DNA from 3 places in the Clostridium thermosuccinogenes genome. Region 1 is predicted to be linked to each of the others. Evidence: predicted binding sites of a transcription regulator. Region 1 holds the regulator's gene; each other region holds the start of a gene.
What was found. The regulator HrcA, encoded in region 1, represses chaperone genes, less so after heat shock. The targets are predictions, from matches to a motif close to TGTTAGCACTCNNNNNNNNNGAGTGCTAACA.
Positions count from the first base shown of each region.

Region 2: the regulator HrcA is predicted to act here: its motif matches at 4,080-4,110, upstream of CDO33_RS19265 (co-chaperone GroES).
Region 3: the regulator HrcA is predicted to act here: its motif matches at 5,740-5,770, upstream of groES (co-chaperone GroES).

Region 1 is NZ_CP021850.1:1,269,196-1,276,073, reverse strand. Features, by position in the region: gene dnaJ (molecular chaperone DnaJ) at 1-557, opposite strand, end outside; gene dnaK (molecular chaperone DnaK) at 903-2,756, opposite strand; gene grpE (nucleotide exchange factor GrpE) at 2,879-3,541, opposite strand; gene hrcA (heat-inducible transcriptional repressor HrcA) at 3,683-4,747, opposite strand; gene hemW (radical SAM family heme chaperone HemW) at 4,914-6,059, opposite strand; gene lepA (translation elongation factor 4) at 6,161-6,878, opposite strand, start outside.
Region 2 is NZ_CP021850.1:4,404,817-4,411,694, forward strand. Features, by position in the region: gene dnaX (DNA polymerase III subunit gamma/tau) at 1-718, shown strand, start outside; gene CDO33_RS19245 (YbaB/EbfC family nucleoid-associated protein) at 928-1,269, shown strand; gene recR (recombination mediator RecR) at 1,621-2,220, shown strand; gene CDO33_RS19255 (phosphotransferase-like protein) at 2,417-2,917, shown strand; gene CDO33_RS19260 (GNAT family N-acetyltransferase) at 3,008-3,523, shown strand; gene CDO33_RS19265 (co-chaperone GroES) at 4,136-4,420, shown strand; gene groL (chaperonin GroEL) at 4,437-6,059, shown strand; gene CDO33_RS19275 (arginase) at 6,430-6,878, shown strand, end outside.
Region 3 is NZ_CP021850.1:4,097,744-4,104,621, forward strand. Features, by position in the region: gene CDO33_RS17985 (IMP dehydrogenase) at 1-706, opposite strand, end outside; gene CDO33_RS17990 (glycosyl hydrolase family 18 protein) at 1,032-2,786, opposite strand; gene CDO33_RS17995 (DUF6106 family protein) at 3,043-3,546, opposite strand; gene groL (chaperonin GroEL) at 3,684-5,309, opposite strand; gene groES (co-chaperone GroES) at 5,424-5,708, opposite strand; gene CDO33_RS18010 (tetratricopeptide repeat protein) at 6,130-6,878, opposite strand, start outside.

The DNA of each region.
Region 1 (6,878 bases):
CTCTGCTTGTACTGAACCTGTCCTGTGCCGTTGCAGTGCTTGCATGTAACCGGTGATGTTCCTGGCTTTGAACCGGTGCCTCCACAAGTTTTGCAGTTCTCCATGCGGTTAACCTTTATCTCTTTTTCCACACCAAAGGCTGCTTCCTCAAAGGAAATCTCCATCGAGTATTTTAAATCGGCGCCTTTCTGCGGGCCGGTCCTGCTTCTTGATCTTCCGCCAAAGCCGCCTCCGCCGAAGAAGGTCTCAAAAATATCTCCCACACTGCCAAAATCAAAATCGCCAAAGCCACCGAAGCCGCCACCGAAGCCACCAAAGCCGTTGTTGGGGTCCATACCTGCATGCCCGAACTGGTCATACTGCGCCCTTTTCTGGGAATCACTCAAAACTTCATAGGCTTCATTTATTTCTTTAAACTTAGCCTCAGCTTCCTTATCTCCCGGATTTACATCAGGATGATATTTTTTCGCAAGCTTTCGGTAAGCCTTCTTTATATCTGCGTCGGATGCATTTTTGTCAACTCCAAGGACTTCATAATAGTCCCGCTTGTTTGCCATCCAATCAACTCCAATCCAATAACGGTATTAAGCTTATCTTTGTGCCGGTGAGCAGGTATTGCAGCATACCCGGCTCACCAGCACAAAGGTCCAATCCATCCAGTTAAATATTGTGCAAAAATACCCGTATCATTATATCACAATATACCATTTAAAACTTCAATTGAAATACCGACTAAGCTGACGCATCGGTAAATTTATCAGCAAACTTAAAAATAAGCCAATGCCATTTCCATGACTTTGGCTTATTTTCTTAAGCTTACAGCATTCTTCTTGCCTTTGATAAATAGGTTTTTCGCCTTTCAAGCGCCGAAACCGCATTTTATATCGGCATCATCTTTTTATTTATTTTTTATCGTCGTCATCTACAACCTTGTAGTCCGCATCATATACATTATCACTGCCACCCGCTGCACTTCCCGGATTTGCGCCTGCTCCAGGATTAAATCCTGCGCCCTGAGCGCCGGGATTCTGCTGGTATATCTTGGCGGAAATATCATAGAATGCTTGTGTAAGAGCTTCTGTCGCTTTCTTTATAGCTTCGGTATCCGTTCCTTTCAGAGCATCCTTAACTTTATTGATTTCTGCTTCCACCTTTGCCTTATCATCGGCACTGAGCTTATCTCCAAGATCCTTCAATGTCTTCTCCGACTGGTATACCATGGAATCGGCGTTATTCCTGATTTCCACTTCTTCTTTTCTCTTCTTGTCTTCTGCAGCATATTTTTCTGCTTCTTTAACAGCCCTATCAATCTCTTCGTCGGAGAGATTTGTGGAAGCAGTAATAGTAACCTTCTGCTCATTTCCGGTTCCAAGATCCTTGGCTGATACATGCACGATACCGTTGGCATCAATATCAAAGGTAACTTCTATCTGAGGAACACCCCTCGGAGCTGGTGGAATTCCAGTAAGCTGGAATCTTCCCAGAGTTTTATTGTATGCAGCCATTTCCCTTTCGCCCTGGAGCACATGGATTTCAACGCTGGTCTGTCCGTCGGCTGCAGTGGAGAATATCTGGCTCTTCTTTGTAGGTATTGTTGTATTTCTTTCGATCAGCTTGGTAAATACTCCACCTAAGGTTTCAATACCAAGAGACAGCGGAGTTACATCCAACAGAAGCAAATCCTTGACCTCTCCTGTAAGTACGCCAGCCTGTATAGCAGCTCCGATGGCAACACATTCATCAGGGTTGATTCCCTTGAAAGGCTCCTTGCCAAGGTACTTTTTAACTGCCTCCTGTACCGCAGGAATTCTTGTAGAACCACCTACCAGCAATACCTTGTCAATCTTATCGGGGGTCAATCCTGCATCCTGCAGTGCCTGTCTTGTCGGTACCATAGTCTTTTCCACAAGATCGGCAGTTAACTCTTCAAATTTTGCCCTGGTCAAAGTCATGTCCAGATGCTTCGGCCCAGTAGCATCAGCAGTGATAAAAGGAAGATTTATATTTGTGGTAGTAACGCCTGAAAGCTCTATCTTCGCTTTTTCAGCAGCTTCCTTCAATCTTTGGAGAGCCATTTTATCAGTGCTCAGATCTATGCCGTTTTCCTTCTTAAATGTCTCTATAAGATAATCTATAATTCTCTGGTCGAAATCGTCTCCGCCCAGCCTGTTGTTACCATTTGTAGCCAAAACCTCAAAGACGCCGTCGCCTATTTCCAGAATCGATACGTCAAATGTACCTCCTCCCAGGTCATAAACCATTATCTTCTGGTCATGCTCCTTATCAAGGCCATACGCAAGAGCTGCTGCTGTAGGCTCATTCACTATTCTCAACACTTCCAGCCCTGCTATTTTGCCGGCATCCTTGGTGGCTTGCCTCTGGGAGTCGCTGAAATATGCAGGAACCGTTATTACCGCTTGAGTAATGGTTTCGCCGAGATAAGCTTCTGCATCAGCCTTGAGCTTTTGCAGTATCATAGCGGAAATCTCCTGGGGAGTAAATTTCTTACCATCAATATCTATCCTTCTATCGGTTCCCATATCCCTTTTTATAGAAATGATAGTTCTCTCGGGATTTGTAATAGCTTGTCTTTTTGCTACCTGACCAACCAGTCTTTCCCCGGTTTTTGAGAATGCAACAACTGAAGGAGTTGTCCTGCTTCCTTCAGAATTTGGGATAACAACCGGTTCTCCACCTTCCATAACCGCTACACACGAGTTAGTGGTACCTAAATCTATACCTATTACCTTTGCCATAAATTTTACCTCCTAAGTATTTCACCTGAATATATATAAAATTTTTATAGCTATTTCCGAGCTGACATAAATGGTTTGACCCCCTCCGGGGCTTCATATCATGATTTCTTTCACTCAAAAAATTAGTTAGCTACCTTTACCATGCTATAGCGAACAACCTTGTCCTTTATGATATAACCCTTCTGGAATTCTTCTACTATAATTCCCTCGCCTACCGAATCATCAGTAACGTGCATTACCGCATTATGTAAATCGGGATTGAATTTCTCTCCCACACTCTTAATCTCTTCCACACCCAGGCTTTTTAGCACATCCATCATCTGTCTGTGAACAAGCTGCACCCCTTCCTTAAGGGACTGGTCGCTGCTGTCTTCCGCGGCCTTTAAAGCCCTGTCAAGATTGTCCGCAACCGGCAGAAACACTGCCACGACATCTGCAACTGTTTCCAGATATAACGATTCCTTTTCCTTGGCGGTCCTTTTTTTGTAATTGTCAAATTCCGCTGCCAGCCTTTGCATCCTGCTAAAGTACTCATCGCACTTTTGGCTCTGCTCCTTAAGCTTAGCCTTTAAAGCCTCCAGCTCCTCATTGCTCCCGGAATCCCCCTTAGCTTCGGAATTTGCATTCTCCTCAGGATCCGTCTTTACCTCGGAATCTGTTTCCAATTGGACTTCTTGAGCTTCCTGGCCTGCAGCATTGTTATTTTCCTTTTGTACTTCCTCATTTCCACTGTTGCCGGACACCTCATTGTTCAGGATATCCTGTGGATCTTTTTGCTGTTCCATTTTACGCTTACAACCTCCTGTTTTAGTCCGCGCACCCGTGCCGGATGCAACTGAGATTAATGAGTAGTTAAGAATGAAGCATTAAAAGCAGGTATAATCACACTTAACATTTAATGCTTCATTCTTTAATAAATAGTTGAACTAATATGTGTCTTTACTGTCGTCACTCTCTCCAAAGAGCTTTTTTATCTCCCTGTTTATCTTCTTTTGTATGAAGCTCATTGAAGACACAACCCTCGGATATTCCATCCTCGTGGGACCCAATATGCCTATCGATCCCAGTTCCATACCGTTAAAGCTAATAGTAGCGCTTATCAGGCTGCAGTCTTTAATCTCTTCCAGCTCATTTTCTGTTCCAATACGAATGGTGATCTCATTACTTCCGGTATTGTCATTCAGCAGATTAAACAATAGTTCCTTTTCGTCCAGAATGTGCAAAAATTCCCTCGCCTTGACAATATCTCTGAACTCCGGAAAATTAAATATATTTATAGCCCCTTCATGGTAAACGTTAGGGCTGTCAATCTGCTTAATGCAGTCATGAATGCCGGTCAATATGGGTGACACCTGGTCATCCGGCAATCCGAGCAGATGTGAAAAATCGTTCAACAAAGGCAAATTGATTTCTCCCACCGTCAAACCGCTGATTTTATCATTCAGCATATTTGACATTCTATTCAAAAAGTCAGGAGTTGTACTCTCCGATATCCTTATGATCTCATTCCTGACTGTGCCTGTGTTTGTAACAGCTATAACCAGCGCCTTGCCGGACTCAATTGGAACAACCTGTACAGCTTTTATCATGCTTTTCTTCTTGTGAGAGGTGACAGCTACCGACGTATATTTTGTCAGTTGGGACATAGCTGCGGCAGCCTGCCTTATAAGCTGACTTAATTCATTTATTCTTACCTCCATGGTGCTCCGTATGCTCTCTATCTCCGCTGGAGTAAGTTGTCTCACTTCCATCAACTGATCCACATAAAACCTGTAACCTTTATCAGAAGGTATCCTACCTGCTGACGTATGCGGCTGTGACAGATAGCCCATTTCCTCCAGATCAGCCATTTCATTTCGTATAGTGGCAGAACTCAACCCCAGCTCATGCTTTCGGGCAATTGTCCTTGAACCTACAGGTTCCGCAGTGTTGATGTAGTCGTCGATAATAGCGCGGAGAATTCGCATCTTCCTATCATCTAATAACATCATTAACACCCCTCTTGTTAGCACTCTAGCAAGCCGAGTGCTAATATACTTTAAAAATACCACCTTAGCATATCTTTGTCAAGAGATTTGTTCCTGTATTTGAAAATTTACAATTACCAGAATTCACGGATATTATTTGTTCAGGCTGGCCTATTTATGCAGGCTGCGCTTATATGAACTCCATGAAAACCTGATTTGCAAGATCGAGACCTGAATCAGTAAGTTTGATGCAATCTCCTATAACCTCAATCAATCCTTTGTTTTCCAGCATCTTAATTTTATTTCCGAATAAAGCATATACGTCGGAGCCGAACCTTTGCATGAACTCTGTTATGCTTATACCGCCAATCAGCCTGAACCCCAGCATCATGAATTCGGACATTTTTTCCTCCGCATCCAGCGGATGTTCGTCCTCCACCGGAAGGGTCCCTCGGGATATGCAATCTATATAGTCTTCGACGGAATAAACATTATTGAATCTCACCGAATCCAGGTAGGAATGGGCTCCTGCTCCCAGTCCGGCATACTCCTCCGCCTTCCAGTATGTCAGGTTGTGCAGGCATTCGAAGCCGGATTTGGCAAAATTGGATATTTCATAATGCCCATAACCATAACTGGTCAGCATATCCTTTGCCATATGGTACATTCTGCGGTCCAATTCATCATCGGCGGGTTTGAGCTCGCCGGCTTTCAGCCTATCGCCAAATACAGTATCCTCTTCAATGGACAAGCTATAGCAGGATATATGCTCCGGTTCAAGGCCGGCAACCTTATCAAGGGTTTCCTTCCAGTCCTCCAGAGTCTGGTTCGGAAGCCCGAAGATCAAATCCACATTTATATTGGAGAAGCCTGCCCTTCTAGCCTGTTGGAAGTTCTCCACAAATTCCTGGTATTTATGTATCCTGCCTATGCTCTTTAAAATATCATCCTGGCACGCCTGCAAGCCCATGCTCAGCCTGTTGATTCCCATGCTCCTGTAGGCTGCCAGCTTCTCAAAGCTCAGCGTGCCGGGATTTGCTTCAATAGTTATTTCAGCATCTTCCAGCAAATCAAAATGCTTTCTGCAAGACTCTGCAACAGCTGATATATATTCAGCATCAACAAAGCTGGGGGTTCCCCCTCCTATGAAAATCGTCTTTATGCCATAGCCCTTCAAACGCTCTCCATAGAGCTCAATTTCTCCAAGAAGGGCTTTGAAATAGGGTGCAATTCGGCCCGACATGCCTGCGAAGGAGTTAAAATCGCAATAATAGCATTTTGCCTTGCAGAAAGGCACGTGAATATATAAACTTATCTTTTTGGTTTCCGTCCCCATAAAATCTCCTTCTTAATTATAAAGGGCAACCTCATCGGGTGCCCCTTTGTGAATTTAATATTCTGCTTTAGTTGCCAATTTCATTTGCTTTCGCCATCACGTCACGTATCCAGCTTCAACACGCTCATAAAGGCCTCTTGCGGAACTTCCACGCTTCCTACCTGGCGCATTCTCTTCTTTCCTTCTTTTTGCTTTTCAAGAAGCTTCTTCTTACGGGTTATGTCACCGCCATAGCATTTAGCCAGGACATCCTTCCTGTATGCTCTTACGGTCTCTCTGGCTATAATCTTGCCTCCAATGCATGCCTGTATCGGGATTTCAAACTGCTGCCTCGGTATTGAATCCTTAAGCTTTTCTGCTATTCTCCTTCCCCTGGAGTAGGCCTTTTCAGAATGCACTACAAAGGAAAGAGCGTCAACCGGTTCTCCGTTTATTAGAATATCCAGTTTTACAAGATCAGATTCCTTGTATCCTATGAGCTCATAGTCGAGGGAAGCATAACCCCTCGTCCTCGATTTCAGGGTGTCAAAGAAATCATATATAATCTCATTCAAAGGTATCTCATAAGTGAGCATTACCCTTTTCTCATCGATGTATTTCATATCCTTGAATACGCCCCGGCGTTCCTGGGATAAATCCATGATATTGCCGACATACTCCGTAGGGGTCATTATGCTGGCCTTTACCACAGGCTCTTCCATTTTATCTATCTCAACAGCAGGTGGAAGATTGGTGGGATTGTCTATCATCAACACATCTCCGTTGGTCTTGGTTATCCTGTAGACAACACTTGGTGCCGTAGTCACCAGATCAAGATTG
Region 2 (6,878 bases), 1.6 Mb from region 1:
AATAAAGGAATTATCGGCTCTGGAATCAAGCCTGAAGTGGGCATCCCATCCGAGGATTATGCTGGAAGTCGCCCTGATAAAGCTGTGTGAGCTTAATATCAATGTGGACGAAAGCAATATAATGGATCGCCTGTCCCTTCTTGAAAGCAGGATAAACAGCGCGGATTTTGCCATGAGAAAGGTTGAAGTTCCGGGTGCTGATGCTGATAAAGTACCGTGGCTTGATACGGATAACCGGCAGACTAATGCAGGCAGCCGGATAGACAATGCCGATGGAGGACAGGATGTAAGTTCTGGAGGAGAGAAAAAAGCTCCTGAAAAGGCTGCAAAACCTGCCAAATCGGCTAAAAGCGCAGGAAAAGCGCTGAAAGTATGGGATGAAGTATTAAATGAACTTAAAAGCATGGGAAGGATGGTAGTTTACACCAACCTGCTCGACGCAAAGGCCGTAGAACTAGATGAAAAAAGAGTCGGCATATTGTTCAAGGAAGGAAGCGGCTTTTGTAAAATGATATTATCGAAAGCTGAAAATCAAGAAGTGATTGAGACAGTGATCCGCAAAAAGCTGGGCAGGCAGGTAAGGGTAAAATGTCTGGATGAGGATGATTTAACAGAAAATGCGGCGGTAGAAGAGAGCCCGGAGGAGGATGAATTCATCGCCAAAGCCCAGGATATTGCCGGCAGGCTGGATGTACCCATAAACATAATCGATGAATGATTTGCCTTCTAAGGGAACACCGGCCGGTTATTCAATAGTAGCTTCCCTGCAATTACGGAAGCTGGTAATGGGAACTGATATCCGCTGCCCATAAAAACTATAGGTTTCACCTTCAAGCTTCCGACCAATATATTAAAGTGTTGTATATAGCTAGAAAATTAATATATAATTATGATTATGGATAGATAAATTAGTTTAGGAGGATTTTTATGGCTAGAGGTGGTTTCCCGGGAATGGGCGGGAACATGGGAAATTTGTTGAAACAGGCTCAAAAAATGCAGAAGGATATGGCAAGACTCCAGGAAGAACTGGAGCAGAAAACTGTTGATGCAACTGTGGGCGGTGGCGCTGTTACAGTTGTTGTATCAGGCAAGAAGGAATTAAAGGAGATTACCATAAAACCAGAAGTAGTTGATCCCGATGATGTGGAAATGCTTCAGGATCTTATCCTTGCTGCCGTAAATGAGGCGATGAGAAAGGCCGAGGAAATGGTAAACAGTGAAATGGCCAAAATAACAGGGGGACTGGGCGGTATCCCAGGACTTTTCTAAATCATACAAGCAGTAGTTAAAGTTTGAGTGAAGTAGAAAGCCGATTGCTTCAAGGATAAATTACAAGTACCGAAAAACCGAAAAGATGAATCCTAAAGGAAAAACTTATGTAAATCAGACTAAAGTTTATTTTCTTCTGGATTTTATGCTTTCAGGTCGGTGAAATTTACCTTCCGGCAATTGCTTTCTCGCATTACTTATTAGTTGTTATTTATTTATGATGTTAAGTATAATAATATAAGATGACGTTTCCGGAATGAGGACACTCTTTATGGCAAGCAGTGCATGTGTCCTTTTTCTGTTTGTATTTTTCGATATAAATTTTATTATCGTGGTCAGAAGGAGATTACTATGAGTTTTTATGCAGCCCCTGTCGCAAAACTTATTGAAGAGTTTGAAAAGCTTCCGGGTATTGGACACAAAACAGCCCAGAGGTTAGCCTTTCATGTTCTGAATTTGCCTTATGAAAAGGCAGAGAGCCTGGCAAATGCGATAAGAGAGGCCAAGGCAAAAACCAGATATTGCTCCGTCTGCAGCAATCTCACCGAAACAGATCCCTGCAGCATCTGCAGCAGTTCATCAAGGGATTCCTCCGTTATATGCGTCGTCGAAGACCCAAGGGATGTCGTGGCAATGGAGAGAACCCGGGAATTCAAAGGACTCTATCATGTTTTGCACGGAGCCATTTCCCCTATGGAGGGAATAGGCCCGGAGGACATAAAGATAAAAGAATTGCTGGCAAGGCTTAAGGACGGCAGCGTCAAAGAGATTATACTGGCTACAAACCCCAACATCGAGGGTGAAGCTACCGCCATGTATATCTCTAAATTGCTAAAGCCCTTGGGCATCAAAGCCACAAGGATAGCCCACGGCATACCGGTGGGAGGAGATCTGGAATATGCGGACGAAGTGACCCTGGCCAAAGCCCTGGAAGGCCGTAGAGAGATATGATACAGGGATAAGGTTGTCTATATTAAGTAAGTTTCTTTCATTTTACAAATTATAATAGGGCGTAATTATAGTTGTTGCAGTAAACATGGTTTTACAGGGATAAGAAAATCCTTTGTAGGCCATGTTTTTTATTAGGTATTTCAGGAGGTAAAGATTATGGCCCTTAGAAATGGAATTTATATTATAAACCGGAATAATGGCTTCAGGAAAGTCTACAATTGCACAAATGCTGGCAGAGCAGTTTGATAAAGGCGTTCATGTTCACGGGGATATATTTCGAAGGATGATTGTCAAAGGAAAGATTGATATGACGCCCGATTGCTCCCAAGATGCTTTGGACCAATTGATGCTTCGCTACAGTATTACAGCAAAAGCAGCAGACATGTATTACAAGGCTGGGTTTTCCGTAGTTGTTCAGGATGTTTATTTGGGAGAATACGTGCAGCCTTTTCTTAAAAAATTTGAATCGAAGCCTATCTATTTTATTACGTTAAATCCAAGCGTTGAAGCAGTGATAGAAAGAGAGAAAAAGCGCAACAAAACAGGTTATACCACATGGGATGTTGAATCTCTCCATGATGTATTGGTTAATGAAAATCCAAGAATAGGATTCTGGATAGATTCAACACACATGACTGCTGAAGAAACTCTGTCTGAGATTATTAAACGTGCTGAATCCGAAACGCGAATCCTATAAGGCTTTGCGCTAATTTATCATTTTACGTTTATATTGTGCAAAGCAAAGGAATATGGTATGATATGTAAAATTTAAGAAAGGGGCGAATGAATGTATAAGGTCCGCCGCGCTGACGTCAATGATGCAAAAGCATTGGGAGAAATCCATGCAAGTTCGTGGAAAATAGCATATAAAGGCATAGTGCCTGATTCAATATTAGATAACATAAGTGCTTATAAAAGGCAGAAGTACTTTGAAAAGGCATTATCCGAAGGCTGGGAAGAAGATTTTCTCATTTTTGCCGACGACAAAGCAGTTGGTTTAATGTGCATCGGAAGATGCAGAGATGAAGATAAGGATGATACTTACGGCGAAATATGGGGACTTTATCTGTTGCCGGAGTATTGGAATAAAGGAATAGGCTCATATTTTATAAACTGGGGACTAAATGAATTGAAAAACAGAGGCTATAAAAAGGTTACCTTATGGGTTCTTGAAGAGAATCTCAATGCAAGAAAATTCTATGAAAAAATGGGTTTTAAGCATGACGGTACAGTAAAAGAACTTACCCTAGGAAAGAAATTAACGGAGTTTCGCTATCTAATAGAGCTATGTAATAGAAATTGAATAAATTATATATAATATGTATTAATCAAGGTTATACATATTTTAAATTGAAAGAATTCTCAAATTGTCAAAACTGTTTTTCAAAGTGTAATTCTTTTCCATATAGGTCCATAGCCAATCCTATTTTTACTTCTCATGCCCATTAAATGCGAGCTAAAGCGAGAAATTATACATGTTCTTTAGGTAAATCGTGGTATTTTATTTTTTTGTCAAATTATAAGCCAATATTGCATGATACGGCCATCAATTCACATTGACTTTAGGTATAATAGGGCTAAAATGATAATTGTTAGCACTCATACCAAGTGAGTGCTAAGCAATGCAAGCAACAACACATACCTGCATATAAACCATTTAAAAGAAAGGAGCATTTTTATGTAAAGCCTTTCTTCCCTATAATATTCTTAATCTTTCAAGTCTATACCAAAAGCTTATTCATAAGCTGTTTTAATAAAATAGCTTAAGTTAGTCTGTTGTGCCAATAAATTGGGAACGGCATCGTTGAGAAAGGAGCCGCAGTTTTTATTTTTATTGCGCTCGAAGGCTTTTAACCAAATTATATGACGCAACAGGCTTGATTGTTAACACTAATAACAAAGGAGCTGAGCAATTATGAAAGTCAAACCACTAGGTGCAAGGGTTCTGCTTAAAGAAGTGGAAACCGAAGAAACTACAAAAAGCGGTATTGTTTTGCCATCAAACGCAAAGGAAAAACCCTATTTGGCAGAAGTAATTGAAGTTGGCCCTGGGGAAATAAAGGACGGGAAAGAAATCAAAATGCAGGTAAAAAAAGGCGACAAGGTTCTTTACAGTAAATACGCCGGGACCGAAGTCAAGCTCGATGATCAAAAATACCTGATAGTAAGACAGGACGATATTTTAGCTGTTATAGAATAGAGGGAGGTAGATAGAAATGGCAGCAAAAATAATCTCGTTTGACATCAATGCAAGAAAATCCATCGAAACCGGCGTTAATAAACTGGCAGACACAGTAAAAGTCACCCTGGGTCCAAAGGGTAGAAATGTAGTATTGGCAAAAAAGTACGGATCCCCAACCATTACCAACGATGGTGTCACCATCGCCAAGGAAATCGAGCTGGAGGATCCTTACGAAAACATGGGTGCCCAGCTGGTTAAGGAAGTTGCCAGCAAAACCAATGATGCCGCCGGAGACGGTACAACCACGGCAACTCTTCTCGCCCAGGCAATTGTCAGGGAAGGAATGAAGAATCTGGCCGCAGGGGCCAATCCCATGATCCTCAAAAAAGGTATAGAAAAGGCTACCAACAAAGCCGTTGAATGTATAAAAGCAGACAGTCAGAAAATCAAAGGTAAGGATGATATGGCCTTTGTAGCCACCATATCTTCCGGAGATGCATCAATAGGTGCTCTCATCGCCGACGCAATGGAGAAAGTGACCGCTGATGGCGTCATAACCATCGAAGAGTCCAAAACCTCCGATACATTTACTGAAATCGTCGAAGGTATGTCCTTTGACAGAGGTTACATATCCCACTATATGGTCACGGACAGCGAAAAAATGGAAGCAGTCCTGGAGGATCCCTATATCCTCATAACCGACAGAAAAATCAGCAACATACAGGATTTGCTGCCCGCCCTCGAACTGGTAGTAAGGGACGGCGGAAAGCTGCTTGTGATTGCGGAGGATGTAGAAGGAGAAGCTTTGGCCACCCTGGTGGTAAATAAGCTGAAAGGCACTCTCAACTGTGTGGCTGTTAAAGCTCCGGGATATGGCGACAGGCGCAAGGAAATGCTGCGGGATATCGCAATATTGACCGGCGGGCAGGTTGTATCTGAAGAAGTGGGCATGGATCTCAAGGATATGAAGATGGAATGGTTTGGAAAAGCCAAGTCGGTAAAAGTGCAGAAGGAAAACACCATCATAGTGAATGGTGCAGGAGATCAGAAGGCAATAAAGGATAGAATCGAGTCCATCAAAAAACAGATAGAAGTTACCACTTCCAGCTATGACAAGGAAAAGCTGAACGAAAGACTGGCAAAGCTATCCGGAGGAGTAGCTGTCATCCGTGTAGGAGCTGCCACCGAAACCGAAATGAAGGAAAAGAAATACAGGGTTGAAGATGCCCTCAACGCTACCAAAGCAGCCGTTGAAGAAGGAATTGTTCCCGGCGGAGGTACCGCTTATATCAATGCTATCCCTGAGGTAGCGAAGCTGGTGGATTCCCTCCATGGCGATGAAAAAACAGGGGCTGCGATTATTCTAAGGGCACTGGAAGAACCGCTCCGTCAAATAGCTGCCAATGCAGGCGTTGACGGTTCCGTGGTGGTAGAAAATGTAAAGAAAAGCGAAAAAGGAATCGGCTTTGATGCTGTTAAGGAAGAATATGTGAATATGTTTACAGCGGGAATCATCGACCCTGCGAAGGTCACCCGGTCTGCTCTCCAAAATGCAGCATCCATAGCATCCATGGTTCTGACTACAGAGAGCGCTGTTGCTGATAAACCGGAGAAAAAGAAATCTTCACCGGTACCGGCAGGCGACATGGACTATTAAACCCAGGTAAAAGGGTTAAGGACAGAAGTCAGTTCTCTTCCTGACCGTTCATCCTTATAATCCCCTTTTGCCTTTCTATATAGGGTTAAGGGAGCCTTGGGAAACCATGTTCTGAAAGGCTGACAAAGGCTCCCTTTGCCCGATGAGTTTCACAGGCAAATTGACACGGCATCATGGAAAGCTTATTGTTACAGCTCTATATAGTTTAGGAATGAGTTCGGTTAATAATGAATGTATTGATTCATCCATTTCAATCAGCTGAATTCAAACCGATTTTATATAGGTGCTATATCAGAGCGATGTCAGTATGGTTTACCAACTTGCCTTTACTTCATGCAACCGGCCATTTCATGGATATGGGGATGATGTAATGGGAAAATGCTTGTTGTCTATTGACTGGGATTATTTTATCCAAATGCAAAAAGAAAACTGGGGTTCATATATAGAAAATAAAAAAAACCTGATGGATTTATGGTATAAGCGATTCCTGCAGGCGAAAGCACAAGGCAGGAACATTCAGAATTCTTACCGGCTTTCCTCAGGAGTGGACATCTTCTGGGAAAAAATCAGGCGGTTCTTCCGATTTGACAAGGATGTAAAGGCTTATGTTTCCGACTCCCATTCCCTGTCCTATGACATAGCCGCAAATCACGGCTTGAGGACAGTATACCTGTTTGACTCCCATTCCGACCTGGGTTATGGGGGTACCTCCTCCCTTAATTTCGAGATAAACTGTGCCAACTGGCTCGGCAAGCTTTTTAAAGATAATCGGATAGATGAAGCTAATATAATATACAGCCCTTTTACAGCTGAAAAGCC
Region 3 (6,878 bases), 1.9 Mb from region 1:
CTCCCACCACCAACCTTTTATGGCTGTCGAGGAGCTCGTTGGGGTTCTCCTTATGGCTGTCATAGTCTTTTCTGAACACCAAATACACAAGATGGTCGTTTTTGTCCACAATCGGCAAGCAGTTCAGCTTATGCTCCCATATCATGTCATTGGCTTCCTTCAGGGTTATCCCTTCCCGTCCGTAAATGAGAGAAGAAAAAGGAGTCATGAACTCTTCTATTTTTTGATCCAGGGAAGCTCTGCTCAGACGATAATCCCTGCTGGTAACGATCCCCATAAGCTTTCCGGTGGGCGTTCCGTCCTCAGTTATGGCAACTGTTGAATGGCCTGTCCTTTCCTTTAACTCCAAAACGTCCCTCAAGGTATCCTGGGGCTTCAGGTTCGAATCACTCACCACAAAACCTGCCTTATATTTCTTTACCCTTCTTACCATTTCAGCCTGCTGCTCTATTGGCTGTGAGGCATATATAAAAGAAATTCCTCCACACCTGGCCAGAGCTATTGCCATATTGTCGTCCGATACCGACTGCATTATTGCCGAAGCCAAAGGCAGGTTAAGCATCAGAGGTGACTTTTCTCCTTCTTTGAATTTTACTATGGGTGTCTTCAACGAAATATTCTCAGGCGTGCATTCTTTAGTTGTAAGGTTGGGTATCAATAAATATTCACTGAATGTTCTCGATGGCTCATTATAATAATACGCCATTTTTACTGCTCCTTTCTGTTCACCTTTTTATATCATAGTTATTTGCATAGTACTTCATATAAATTACAACCTGACATAAAATCCATTATATTTATGGGTGAATGTATACTGTATTTTGTAGAAGATTTTATACTATCGGCCCTTTTATGTCAAATAAAAGTTTTCACCTGCTGGAAGGAGTTAAAATAACTCGCTGTGCTAGCATATTAAGTTATTATAAAACTTGCCTGACCTATGCGTATATAATGCAGTCGGCAAGTTTCAATGTCTCTATGGTCAGAGAATTTAAAAGCAGCAAGGAGGAACTTCATCCCTTCTATCCATATCACCTGTTATAAGAGTATTCCACGCTGCTGTTAGCCTCCAGCCATTCACTATAGCTGTTTAACTCTTTAAGGTTTTTGCTCAGCACTTCCCAAACATCCTGGGATTCATCCCCCATTTTCCACGCTGCAGCCCCGGCAAGGCTGTATTTCTGCACCAGGGAGGATTTCAGATTTATGGATTCGGCACTCTCAAGCCATATTTTATATGTCGCTCCATCCTTCTCAAACTCGGCATAGAATTGGCCGCTTTCATCATCCCATACCACCGGGGCGTTGTTTTCGGCGATTAAGGCTCTTGCCTCATCCATTGTAAGGGCATCAGGGTTTGTAACCTTCACTTTCCCATCGTCGCCAATCTCCTCCTTCCAAAGCCGGGTGTAAAAGGGAAGCCCTAAAAGGAGCTTCTCTCTTGGGATTGATTCAAGAGTCCTCTTAAGCTTACTCTCAACCCATGTGATCTGGGCAACCGAACCGGCTTTCGGGCTTGTACTCCAGTGCTGATCATAGGTCATCACCATCACATAATCCACGGTTTCACCAATAGCTTCCCGGTCATAGCACAGGGAATAATTCTCGCTTCCGTCGGGAACGCCTATATCCATTGACACAACAAGTCCCTGCTCTTTAAGCAGCGGAGTTATCTCCCGGACAAACTGGGTCAAAGCATCCCTGTCCTCAATGTTGATATTCTCAAAGTCAATATTTATCCCGTCCAGTTTATATAATGAAGCATAGGAAAGCAGCTGCCGTATGGCGTTATCCCTCGAGTCGGTATTGTTTAAAAATTCTCCCGTCATCTCTGCGTCATTGAAGGTATTGCTAAAAAGGGCCCATACCTGATATCCCCGCTTATGAGCCCATTCCACATATTTAGCATTTGCTCTGTTTATAAGATCCCCTTCTTTATTGACCAACTGGAACCAGGTGGGTGAAATGACATCCAACCCTTCCATCTCTCCTATTTTTGACAGGTCCGGCATCTTTCCATACATCATATGCCACACAAGGCTGATCCCGCCTTTTTGAGGCTTCCAGGCGACATTCCCGGTATCCTCTTCCGGCAGCTTTACTACAGTAACCTTTTTAACAACAACATACTTCTTTTCAATATAACCCACTATCCCATCCTCAGTCCTTACCTTATACCATTTGTCATACTCTTCAAATATCCTGAGCTTGGGTGTGGCGGTGCTCTCCGGATCTGCCCCAAGGCGCTTCAAAATCGGATATTTCACAGAACGGCCCTTACGGACTACGGCATCCTTGTGCACCGGCTCGGCTATTTGCTGCACACTGTTTTTAAAATCAATGGTTACCACATTGCTCTCCTCGATATAATTAACCACTATTCCATAAAAGTCGCTTAGAAACTCAATAGGTATATACACCACATCATCGATTATTGTTACAGGTATATTCAATTCGACAGGTTCATTATTAACATAAGCATTCAGGCTGTCGGTTTTCATTCTGATGACCCGGTCTTTTGTTGTTATCGTCACCTTCTGCAGGTTCTCATCCCAGTAAATATAAGGATCCAGATACTCTTTCACCGTATCCATGGGCAGGCATACCTCCCCGTCGATTATCCTGGGTTCATCATCAATAACATCACTTTCCAGCACCAGGTTCAGTTTTCCTTCCTGAAAGGCGGAAACTACGCTGTCATTCGGCTTGAAAAAGTAGATATACACTCCTATGAAAATGCTTGCGACTATCAATACAAATAATATAAGTGACCTGATTTTTTTCAAATTTCGAACCCCCGTTAGATTAAAATACTCTTTAGAGCAACCCCTCAATACTCCAAGCCATTGCTTAATATTTATGACAGGAGTGCTGATTAAATTATACTATCGATTGCATTTTTAAGCTATGATAATTATTTCTAATATATTACCTCCCTTAATGTCCCTGGTTTGGATAGGTACGGATTATTGAATTACTAAAAAACGAAAAGAATATTAAAAATTCTTTTCGTTTTTCAAATAACAATATTTATTAATTAGGTCATATAAAAACTTTTCGTGGTATAAAGGTCTTAAATGAATTCAGCATTCTTTCGTCAGGTTCGAAAAAGACTATCGTCCTCTCGCCCTTATAGGTGAGAGTAGCAAAATAAACATCGGGTGACTGCAGCGTGCTTACCAGTTCAAGGCGGTTTCTGATGTTTCTCGCTTCATTGTCATATTTATCGCTGTTGAGCTTTGCAACAACATCAAACTCCTTGCAGTGGGCACTGAAAACTCTCTTTCTTTTTCTTTTTGAAGTTATTTTATCTATGTCCAGATCACCGTTGGTAACTATATATTCAAACTCTACGTTTCTTGATGTTATCAGATAATACATAAGATATATGATGCCTGCATCTATGATAAGCGCCATTGAGCCTATAATGGGTATGATCGGCACGAACAGCATTGCGGTACCGCCTGCGACAAGTATACCAACCGTTATCAAATGATCTTTTGCATCTTTTTTCTTGCTCACTATTTTTTCCATGAAAACATCCATGCTTTTATCCTCCCCGCCATGTATATCCTTCTGCTTTTGTCACAATAAATTGTACCACACCAGAAATGTATAAACAACCGTAATATGGTGTAAAAAAAGACCTATGAATATCATAGGTCTTTTCCTGACGGGAAATATTAATACATTCCGCCCATTCCACCGGGTGCTCCAGCTGCTGGAGCTTCCTTCTCCGGAATATCAGCAACAATGCTCTCAGTAGTGAGCACCATGGCAGCCACTGAAGCAGCGTTCTGGAGAGCGGACCTTGTAACCTTGGTCGGATCAACAATACCAGCTTCGATCATGTTCACATATTTTTCATTCAATGCGTCGAATCCTATACCAGGTTCGCTGTTCTTAACCTTTTCAACAATGACAGAGCCTTCCAGTCCAGCATTGATTGCTATCTGCCTTACAGGTTCTTCCAGAGCCTTTGCTATTATCTGTACACCAGTCTTTTCGTCCCCGCTTACTTTATCAAGCAATTTCTCTACCTTGGCTATAGCATTTACCAATGCTGTTCCGCCTCCAGGAACGATACCTTCTTCCACTGCTGCTTTTGTTGCTGCAAGAGCGTCTTCTATTCTCAATTTCTTTTCCTTCATTTCAGTTTCAGTTGCAGCACCAACCTGGATTACAGCAACTCCGCCGGAAAGCTTAGCGAGTCTTTCCTGAAGCTTTTCTTTATCAAATTCGGAAGTTGTCTCTTCAATCTGAGCTTTTATAGCATTGATTCTCTTCTTGATTGCATCAGGCTTTCCTGCGCCGTCAACAATTATTGTATTTTCCTTCTGAACTTTAACCTGTCTTGCTCTACCCAGCTGGCTTAACTTGGTTTCTTTCAGATCCAGGCCCAGTTCTTCGGTGATAACCTGACCGCCTGTAAGTATAGCTATATCCTCCAGCATAGCCTTTCTCCTGTCGCCGAAGCCAGGAGCCTTAACAGCTACGCATGTGAATGTACCTCTCAGCTTGTTAAGTACGAGAGTTGAAAGAGCTTCGCCTTCAACATCCTCAGCGATTATAACCAGCTTCTTGCCCTGCTGTACGATCTGCTCGAGCAGTGGCAGCAAGTCCTGAATATTGCTTAACTTCTTGTCTGTAATGAGTATATATGGATCATCAAGAACAGCTTCCATCTTTTCAGTGTCTGTTACCATGTAAGCTGAAATATATCCTCTGTCAAACTGCATACCTTCAACAACTTCGAGGTTTGTGCCCATGGTCTTTGACTCTTCCACAGTGATAACCCCGTCATTGGTAACCTTTTCCATAGCATCAGCTATCAGGCTGCCTATAACTTCATCGTTAGCAGATATGGAAGCTACCCTTGCAATATCTTCCTTGCCTTTTACCTTGCGGCTGACTTCCTTTATACCTTCAACAGCTGCTTCAACAGCTGCAGCCATACCCTTCTTGAGTATCATGGGATTAGCGCCTGCTGCTACGTTTTTCAGACCTTCCCTTATTATAGCCTGAGCGAGCAGAGTAGCTGTAGTTGTACCATCTCCGGCTACATCGTTAGTTTTGGTAGCAACCTCTTTTACCAGCTGTGCTCCCATGTTTTCGAACTCATCTTCCAGTTCGATTTCCTTAGCTATAGTAACGCCGTCGTTTGTGATCAAAGGCGATCCGAATTTCTTGTCAAGAACAACATTTCTACCCTTTGGTCCCAGTGTGATCTTTACTGTATCGGCTAACTGGTTAACGCCTCTTTCCAATGCACGTCTGGCGTCTTCACCGAATTTTATTTGCTTTGCCATACTATAATACCCTCCTTGTCAAACTTCCGTGTTTATTCAATATGATAAGCATGATATGTTAATAAATAGAATTGATTTGCTAAGTACTATTTATCAATGGCGGTATGAAGCACATTACTCAACTATCGCCAATATGTCGCTCTGTTTTAATATCGTATATTCCTGTCCGTCAAATTTTACTTCAGTACCTGCATATTTGCTGGTAATTACCTTGTCTCCAACTTTTACTTCCATCTTTATCTCTTTGCCGTCCACAACTCCTCCCGGACCTACTGCAACCACTTCAGCAACCTGTGGCTTTTCTTTTGCAGAACCGGGCAGAACTATACCGCTCTTAGTGGTCTCTTCAGTTTCAAGCATCTTAATGACAACTCTCTCACCTAAGGGTTTTATTTTCATAAAAAAATACCTCCTTCTAACATTTCGGACTTATTAGCACTCACTATCATCGAGTGCTAATCATATAAATAATATTATATTCTCTCCTTTTTTTAATCAAATATGTGTTTTTTCTAAATTATATTGTTTTTAGCGAATTTTGCCGGTTTTCCTCCCAATTTTAAGTTATTTCACCGTTTTTCACTACTAGATATACCACAAAGATTCCCCAGAATATGCGCATAAAACGAGATCAAAACCCATCCCAATTCCATTAATCCGGCAATAAAGACCCAAATCCGGAGTACAGAGCACCTCTGCTTCATCCATGTTTCTCCGGAAGCTGCACATGGCTCCATCGCCCTGCTCTTCATTACTATTTCTGAATCATTCCTGCTTCACCAAGACTTCTCTAGAGGGGGCAAACTCAATGTTTCACGTTTCATATTCCGAAATCCTTCAATCTGTATGATATTGAGGAAGGAGATACACTATACTTTTTGGCCAGACTGCTTTTTGAGACCCGGATCAGATGCCTGCGGCAGTAAACGTATTCCAGCACAGCCGCCCAGACTTCCCTCTTTCTTATAACTGGAGCTGTGTCCGGATCAATTCTTCTTATGTAGTTCATCCAGATGCTTCTCAATTCCTTCTCATAGCCTGCCCTGTATATGGTCTCCCGGTTTTGAACAGCACATTCTATGACATCATCCCATTCCTTTTCCCATTTGATGCTTTTCTTCTCCATCCCTTCCAAAATTCCCTCAATGCTGTCCGTCAACCTATGCACATCCACCGCTTTCGCCACTTCACACAGCTTTTTGTACATTTCTTCGATCTCCCTTAGCTGTTTTCTGAAATCCACCGGGGAATATGTAAGAGAATCCAACTGATAATTCAGCTTTTCCTCGTCTCCTTTATAGGAATAAAGAACAGCGAGATTACACAAGGAAAACGGATTGTCCCGCTGGAGGATGAGCGCACTTTTTTCCAGGCTTATTGCCCTTTCTATATCTCCATTAAGAAAGCAAAGCACAGCCAGGTCATTTCTGGCATCAACAGAGCCGTGGTCTTCTTCCAAAGCCTTTTCCAGCTTATTATAAGCCTCGTCAAATTTTAAGTCATCCAGCAGCTTTTTTCCTTCCCGTGCAAGCCTGGATGAGTTTTTTCCTTTACGCTTTCTGCCCTGCG